DNA from 2 places in the Pelagibius sp. 7325 genome. Region 1 is predicted to be linked to the other one. Evidence: predicted binding sites of a transcription regulator. Region 1 holds the regulator's gene; the other holds the start of a gene.
What was found. Region 1 encodes LexA, which represses DNA repair genes until DNA is damaged. Its sites were predicted from a motif close to ATGTTCTANTTTGGTTC; they were not measured.
Positions count from the first base shown of each region.

Region 2: recA (recombinase RecA) is a predicted target of LexA. The motif match lies at 1,879-1,895, and genes of this name have one in related genera.

Region 1 covers NZ_JBBKAH010000009.1:264,615-268,026, forward strand. The annotation lists gene glp (gephyrin-like molybdotransferase Glp) at 1-842, shown strand, start outside; gene lexA (transcriptional repressor LexA) at 1,041-1,769, shown strand; gene WDC82_RS19655 (ComEC/Rec2 family competence protein) at 1,763-3,412, opposite strand, start outside.
Region 2 covers NZ_JBBKAH010000008.1:36,530-39,941, reverse strand. The annotation lists gene WDC82_RS17455 (invasion associated locus B family protein) at 1-574, shown strand, start outside; gene recA (recombinase RecA) at 696-1,787, opposite strand; gene WDC82_RS17445 (hypothetical protein) at 2,025-2,405, opposite strand; gene WDC82_RS17440 (PAS domain S-box protein) at 2,427-3,412, opposite strand, start outside.

The DNA of each region.
Region 1 (3,412 bases):
GGCCGGGCAACTACGTGCGCCCGGCCGGGCTCGACTTCGCCGCGGGCGATCCGGGCCCGCGCGCCGGGCGCCTGCTGACGGCGCGCGACGTCGGTCTGATCGCCGCCATGAATCATCCCTGGGTCGCGGTGCGGCGGCGCCCGCGCGTCGCCATCCTCGCCACCGGCGACGAGGTGGTGATGCCCGGCGAGCCGCTGGGCCCGAGCCAGATCGTCAGCTCCAACGGCCTTGCCCTCGCCGCCTTCGTGCGCGCCTGCGGCGGCGAGCCGGTGCAACTCGGCATCGCCGCCGACCGCGAAGACAGCCTCGTTGCCTTGGCCGCCGGCGCCAAGGGTGCCGACCTGCTGCTGACCGCCGGCGGCGCCTCGGTTGGCGAGCACGACCTGGTGCAGAAGGTGCTGGGGCGCCAGGGCATGCAGCTCGACTTCTGGAAGATCGCCATGCGCCCGGGCAAGCCACTGATGTTCGGCCAGCTGGGCGGCACCCCTGTCATCGGCCTGCCGGGCAACCCGGTCTCCGCCGTGGTCTGCTCGCTGCTCTTCGCCCGCCCGGCGCTGAATGCCCTGCTCGGCCTCGACGTGCCGGCGCATCCGGTGGAACAGATGGTGCTGGGCGCCGACCTGCCGCAGAACGACCGCCGGCAGGACTACCTGCGCGCCACTGTCGCCAAGAACGGCGACGGGCGCCGCACGGCGACACCCTATGGCCGCCAGGATTCCTCCATGCTGGCCCTCCTCGCCGCCGCCGACGGCCTCATCGTGCGGGCCCCCCACGCCCCGGCCGCGGCCAAGGGCGACCAGGTCGAGGTCCTGGCGCTGCAGCAGCTGCTGCCCGGCGTCTGACCCCCTACACCTGACCCCTGCGCCCGGTTTTCCGCCCTTTTTTGCTATCCTTTTGCGCGGCCCGACCCCTGCCAGGTTCCGGACATAGCTCTTGACGCTGTTTGAGAACTAAACTAGAACACGAGGGAAGGTTTTTGTTTTGTTCCACATTTTGTGTCTCATTCGTGACGAACGACGACACCCGGGGGTCCAGCAACGATGCTCACCAGAAAGCAGCACGAGCTTCTGCTCTTCATTCATCAGCATCTGCAAAAGAACGGTGTTTCTCCTTCCTTCGACGAGATGAAGGAGGCGCTGGCCCTGAAGTCCAAATCCGGCATCCACCGGCTGATCACCGGCCTGGAGGAGCGCGGCTTCATCCGCCGCCTGCCCCACCGGGCCCGCGCCGTCGAGGTGATGCGCCTGCCCAATGATATCGAGGCGGCCAACCAGTCCCATGAGGAAGCGCCGGCGCCCGCGGTGCCGCGTACCGGTTTCGCGCCGAAGGTGATCCGCGGCGGCTTTTCCTCCTCCATTCCCGGCGCCCAGGCCGGCGGCGACAGCGAGGCCCTGCAGCTGCCGCTATACGGGCGCATCGCCGCGGGCACGCCGATCGAGGCGCTGCGCGACTATTCCAACTACGTCGACGTCCCCGCCGCCCTGATGGGGACCGGCGAGCACTATGCCCTGGAGGTGGACGGCGATTCGATGATCGACGCCGGCATCCTGGACGGCGACACCGTGGTCATCGAGCGCTGCGAGACGGCCGAGAACGGCGCCATCGTGGTGGCCCTGATCGACAACGAGGAAGCCACCCTGAAGCGGCTGCGCCGCAAAGGCGGCGCCGTGGCGCTGGAGCCGGCCAACAAGGCCTACGAAACCCGCATCTTCCCACCCGAGCGGGTCACCATCCAGGGACGCCTCGTCGGCCTGCTCCGCCGCTACTGATCTTCGTCTTCCGATAGCCACTCGGGCCGCCGCGCCGGAAACGGCGACCACGGCCGCGCGCCCTGCTGGCGCGCCACTGTGCGGACGGTGATCCCCCCGCCCTCCAGCCACACCGCATGGGCGCCGTAGCGCCAGAGGTCGAAGCGGTCGATGACCACCGCCGGTCCCGCGCAGGGCTGACGGCGCAGCGGTTCCAGGCTGATCACCACGTCGGCCCGGCCGCAGTCGTCGTCGGCCGCGCGCGGGTCCTGCAGGACGGCGACGCGCAGCGTTTCTTGCGTATAAAGACAGCCGAGCGGATCGCAACTCAGGCGCCCTGCCGCCGCCTCGCCAAGCTTCGGCCAGGTCACGGTCTCCGCCGCAAAGGCCTGGCGCTCCCAGGTTTCCAGCACGAAGCGGCTGCCGCGCTGGGAGGGCACCCAGAGCCGGCCCTCCGGATCGCGCAGCGCGACCTGGCGGGCGTCGCCGCTGACCAGCAGGCTTGGCGGGTCGAAGGCGAGCGGGCTCAGCGCACCGGCCAGAATCACCGGCAGCGCCGCCCAGCGCCAGCGGCCGCGCCAGAGGCAGAGCCACAGCCCGCCGAGCACGGCGAGGCCGAGGCCCCAGTCGGGCATCGGCGGTACCTGCAGCACCGCCGCCGGCCAGCCGGACACGGTGGCGGCAACGGTCAGCAGCAGCTCGATGCCCCAGCCCATGGGCGCAAGCGCCAAGCCCTCCAGCCCGAACGGCATGAGCAGTACCGCCAGCACCGCCCAGGGCATGATCCAGAACGCGGTCAGCGGCACGGCGAGGAGGTTCGCCGGCAGGCCGTAGAGCGCCAGGCGGTGGAAGTGGAAGGCGGCGAAGGGGCCGGTTGCCAGCATGGCGATCACCGAGGTCGCGGCGACGCCGGCGACGTAGCCGGCCAGCCGCCCCAGCGGCCCGCGCGCCGTCTCCCGCATCGGCCGGCGCCATTCCCAGGCCTCGTAGGCCGCGATCAGCGCGGTGACGGCGGCGAAAGACATCTGGAAGCTCGCAGTCATCAGGCTCTCCGGCGCCACCAGCAGGATCACCGCCGCGGCGCAGGCGACGAGACGCAGCGACAGCGCCCGCCGGTCCAGCAGGACGGCCAGAAGCACGATCATGACCATGAGGAAGGCCCGCTCGGCCGGGATGCTGGCGCCGACCAGGTTCAGGTAGACAAAGGCGCCGGCGGCGGCCGCCACGGCGGCGGCCTTCTTGATCGGATAGCGCAGGGCGACGCCGGGCAGCAGCGCGAGGCCCGCGCGCAGGAAGAAGAACAGCAACCCGGCGACGAGGCCCATGTGCAGGCCGGAGATCGCCAGCAGGTGGGCGAGGCCGGCATTGCGCATGTCCTCCTGCACGGCCTCCGGGATGCCGCCGCGCTGGCCGGTGACCAGGGCGACGGCGACGGCCCCGGCCGCGCCGTCGAGCCGGCCGGCAATGCGCTGGGCGACCGTCTGGCGCAGGTCGGCCCACCACAGGTGCCAGGCCGCCGGCCCGCCCGTGCCGGCCTGCGCCACGTGCGGCAGGAGCGTCGGCGCACCGTAGGCAAAGCCGATGCCGCCGAGGCCCTGGAACCACGCCTGGCGGGCGAAGTCGAAGGCGCCGGGGGCGGCCGGCGGGCTGGGCGGCCTGAGCGC
Region 2 (3,412 bases), on a different contig from region 1:
CCTGACCGCTCTCCTGCGCGGCGCAGCGCTGACGGCCGTTCTCGCCGCCGCCTTGCAGGGTTTCACCACGGGCGCCCAGGCCCAGACGCAACAGCCCGCGCCGGCGCCGCAGGGCCAGGCGCCGGCCGCGCCGGACCAGCAGTTCGGCGACTGGATGCGGCGCTGCACGCCCAATCCGCCGCCGCAGGCCTCGCCGCCGCCAGCCGGCAAGCAGGAGGTCTGCTTCCTCATCCAGCAGGTCTCGGACCGCAACACGCAGAACCCGATCCTCAAGATCACCATCGGCTTCTTCGGCCCCCAGCGCCAGGCCGGCGCGGTGATCGCCATGCCGCTGGGCGTGCCGCTGACGCAAGGCCTGCAGCTCAGCGTCGACGGCGCGGAGATCCGCCAGGTGCCCTTCCAGGTCTGCCGCCGCGACGGCTGCACGGCTTTCGTGCCGCTGAATGAACCGGCGGTCAGCGCCTTCAAGGCCGGCGCCCAGGCGGTCGCGAGGGTCGACAACGGCCAGGGCGAAGGGCTGAACCTGCCGATCTCGCTGGCGGGATTCACCGCCGGTTACGGATCGATCCAGTAATATCTGAGACAAGCCCCATAAGTAGCTGACTTAGAAAAAGAAAACGGGCCCTTTCGGGCCCGTTTTTTCGTTGGCTTGGGGCACCCACCTCACCTGAGATCTCAGGTGAGGTGCCGCCGGATCAGGAGGCTTCGGCTTCCTCGCCGCTCCCCTCGTCTCCCTCGCCGTCGGGGCCTTCCAGCATCGCTGCCGACACCAGTCCGGCGTTCGCGCGGATCTTCGCTTCGATCTGCTGGGCGATCTCCGGATTCTCCTTGAGGAAGGTCTTGGCATTCTCGCGGCCCTGCCCGATGCGCTGGCCTTCGTAGGAGAACCAGGCGCCGGCCTTGTCGACGATGTTGGCCTGCACGCCGAGGTCCAGCAGCTCGCCGGTCTTGGAGATGCCCTGGCCGTAGGTGATGTCGAACTCGACGACACGGAAGGGCGGCGCCATCTTGTTCTTCACCACCTTCACCCGGGTCTGGTTGCCGACCACGACGTCGCGGTCCTTAATGGCACCGATGCGGCGGATGTCGAGACGCACCGAGGAATAGAACTTCAGCGCGTTGCCGCCGGTGGTGGTCTCCGGGTTGCCGAACATGACGCCGATCTTCATGCGGATCTGGTTGATGAAGATCACCAGGGTATGGGACTTGGAGATCGACGCGGTCAGCTTGCGCAGCGCCTGGCTCATGAGACGCGCGTGCAGGCCGGGCAGCGAATCACCCATCTCGCCTTCCAGCTCGGCCCGCGGCACCAGGGCCGCCACCGAGTCGATCACCAGCACGTCGATGGCGCCGGAGCGCACCAGGGTGTCGGCGATCTCCAGCGCCTGCTCGCCGGCGTCCGGCTGGGAAATCAGCAGCTCCTCGACATTGCAGCCCAGCTTGCCGGCATAGACCGGATCCAGCGCATGCTCGGCATCGACAAAGGCGCAGGTGCCGCCGCCCTTCTGGGCCTCGGCCACGACGTGAAGCGCCAGGGTGGTCTTGCCCGAGCTTTCCGGGCCGTAGATCTCGACGACACGCCCGCGCGGCAGCCCGCCGATGCCAAGCCCGATGTCGAGCCCCAGGGAGCCGGTGGAGATCACCTCGGCCTCGACCACCTGGTCGGCGCCGAGCTTCATGATCGAGCCCTTGCCGAAGGCCCGCTCGATCTGCCCCAGGGCCGCGTCCAACGCCTTCTTCTTGTCCACCGTGTCTTTCTCCACCAACCGTAGTGCGTTCTGAGCCATGGGCTTGAGCTCCCTTATGTCATAGGGGGTGAGGGACTGCAATGCAGCCCATCTGTACCAGCTTTGTTCTCATCGCGTCCAGCAAAAAGCGGATCAAAATGAGAACATTCCCTAAAAGTTGAGACAAATTGCCCTAGTTGGTGATGTCCGGGGCCGGAGGGGAGAACATTCGCGAACCGCTAGTTGCCGAGCACTTCCTTCACCATCTCGGCGAATTTTCCGAGGCCGAACGGACGTCTACGAGCGAGAGTCCGACAAGTAGGTCGCTACCGAGAGCGACAGGCGGAACTCCGAGAGCCGGTGGATCAGCGTTTCGCCCAAGTCTATCGAAACCATCACCTTGTTGTCGTCCAGCATAAGCCCGATATCGAGGATGCGAAACTCCACGTCATCGAGGCGAGACAGGGCCGCCAATCGTTCGGCATGACCTGAAAGAAACTCTTCGATTTTCGAAACGAGGTCATTGGGACTGTCCTCATCCCCCACATTATAATGCAGGCAGACTACCTCGGCGCCATCTTGTCCGGGGGTGTCGACCCGGTAAGGCTCCAGCTTCAGGACGTCTACCACGGCAGCGGGATCAACCGTTGCGCCGCCAATGCGCAGAACACAGATCATCCCAGTTCTTCCCTGACCAATTTATTCGCCGAGCACTTCCTTCACCTTGCCGGCGAGCTGCTTGAGGCTGAAAGGCTTGGGCAGGAAGTGGATGCCGGTGTCCTCGTCGAGGCGCTTTCTGAAGCTGTCCTCGGCGTAACCGGAGATGAAGATGACCTTCAGATCCGGGCGGGTCTGGCGCACCTCCTTGACGAGGCTGGGCCCGTCGAGACGCGGCATGACCACATCGGTCACCAGCAGGTCGATGGGGTCCTGCTGCTTGCTCAGGATCTCCAGCGCGGTCTCGCCGGAATTGGCCTCCAGCACGATGTAGCCCTTGTTGCGCAGGGCCCGCGCCGAGAAGGCGCGCACGGCGTCCTCGTCCTCCACCAGCAGCAGGGTGCCGGCGCCGGTCAGGTCGCGGCGGTCCTGCGCCTCGGCCTCCTGGATGGTGGCGGCGACCTCCTGCTCGGCGACGGCGGGCAGGAAGATGGAAAACGTCGTCCCCTCGCCCAGCGTGCTTTCGACGAAGACGTAGCCGCCGGTCTGCTTGACGATGCCGTAGACCGTGGAGAGACCGAGGCCGGTGCCGGCACCGACCTCCTTGGTCGAGAAGAAGGGATCGAAGATGCGGTCGAGGTTCTCCACCGGAATGCCGCAGCCGGTGTCCGTCACCTCGACGACGGTGTAGTTGCCCGGCGGCATGGTCTCGTCCTTCAGCTTGCGCGCGCGCTCCACCTTCACGCCGGCGGTACGGATGTTGAGCACGCCGCCGCCGTCCATGGCGTCGCGGGCGTTGACCGCCAGGTTGATGATGACCTGCTCGAGCTGGCCCTGGTCGGCCTTGATCATGCCGAGGTCGCGGCCGTGGCTCATCTTCAGCTCGATGTTCTCGCCGATGAGGCGGCGCAGTAGATGCGACAGCTCGGCCAGGATGTCGGTGAGGTTCAGGAGGCGCGGCTGCAGCGTCTGCTGGCGCGAGAATGCGAGCAGCTGGCGCACCAGGTTGGCGGCGCGGTTGGCGTTCT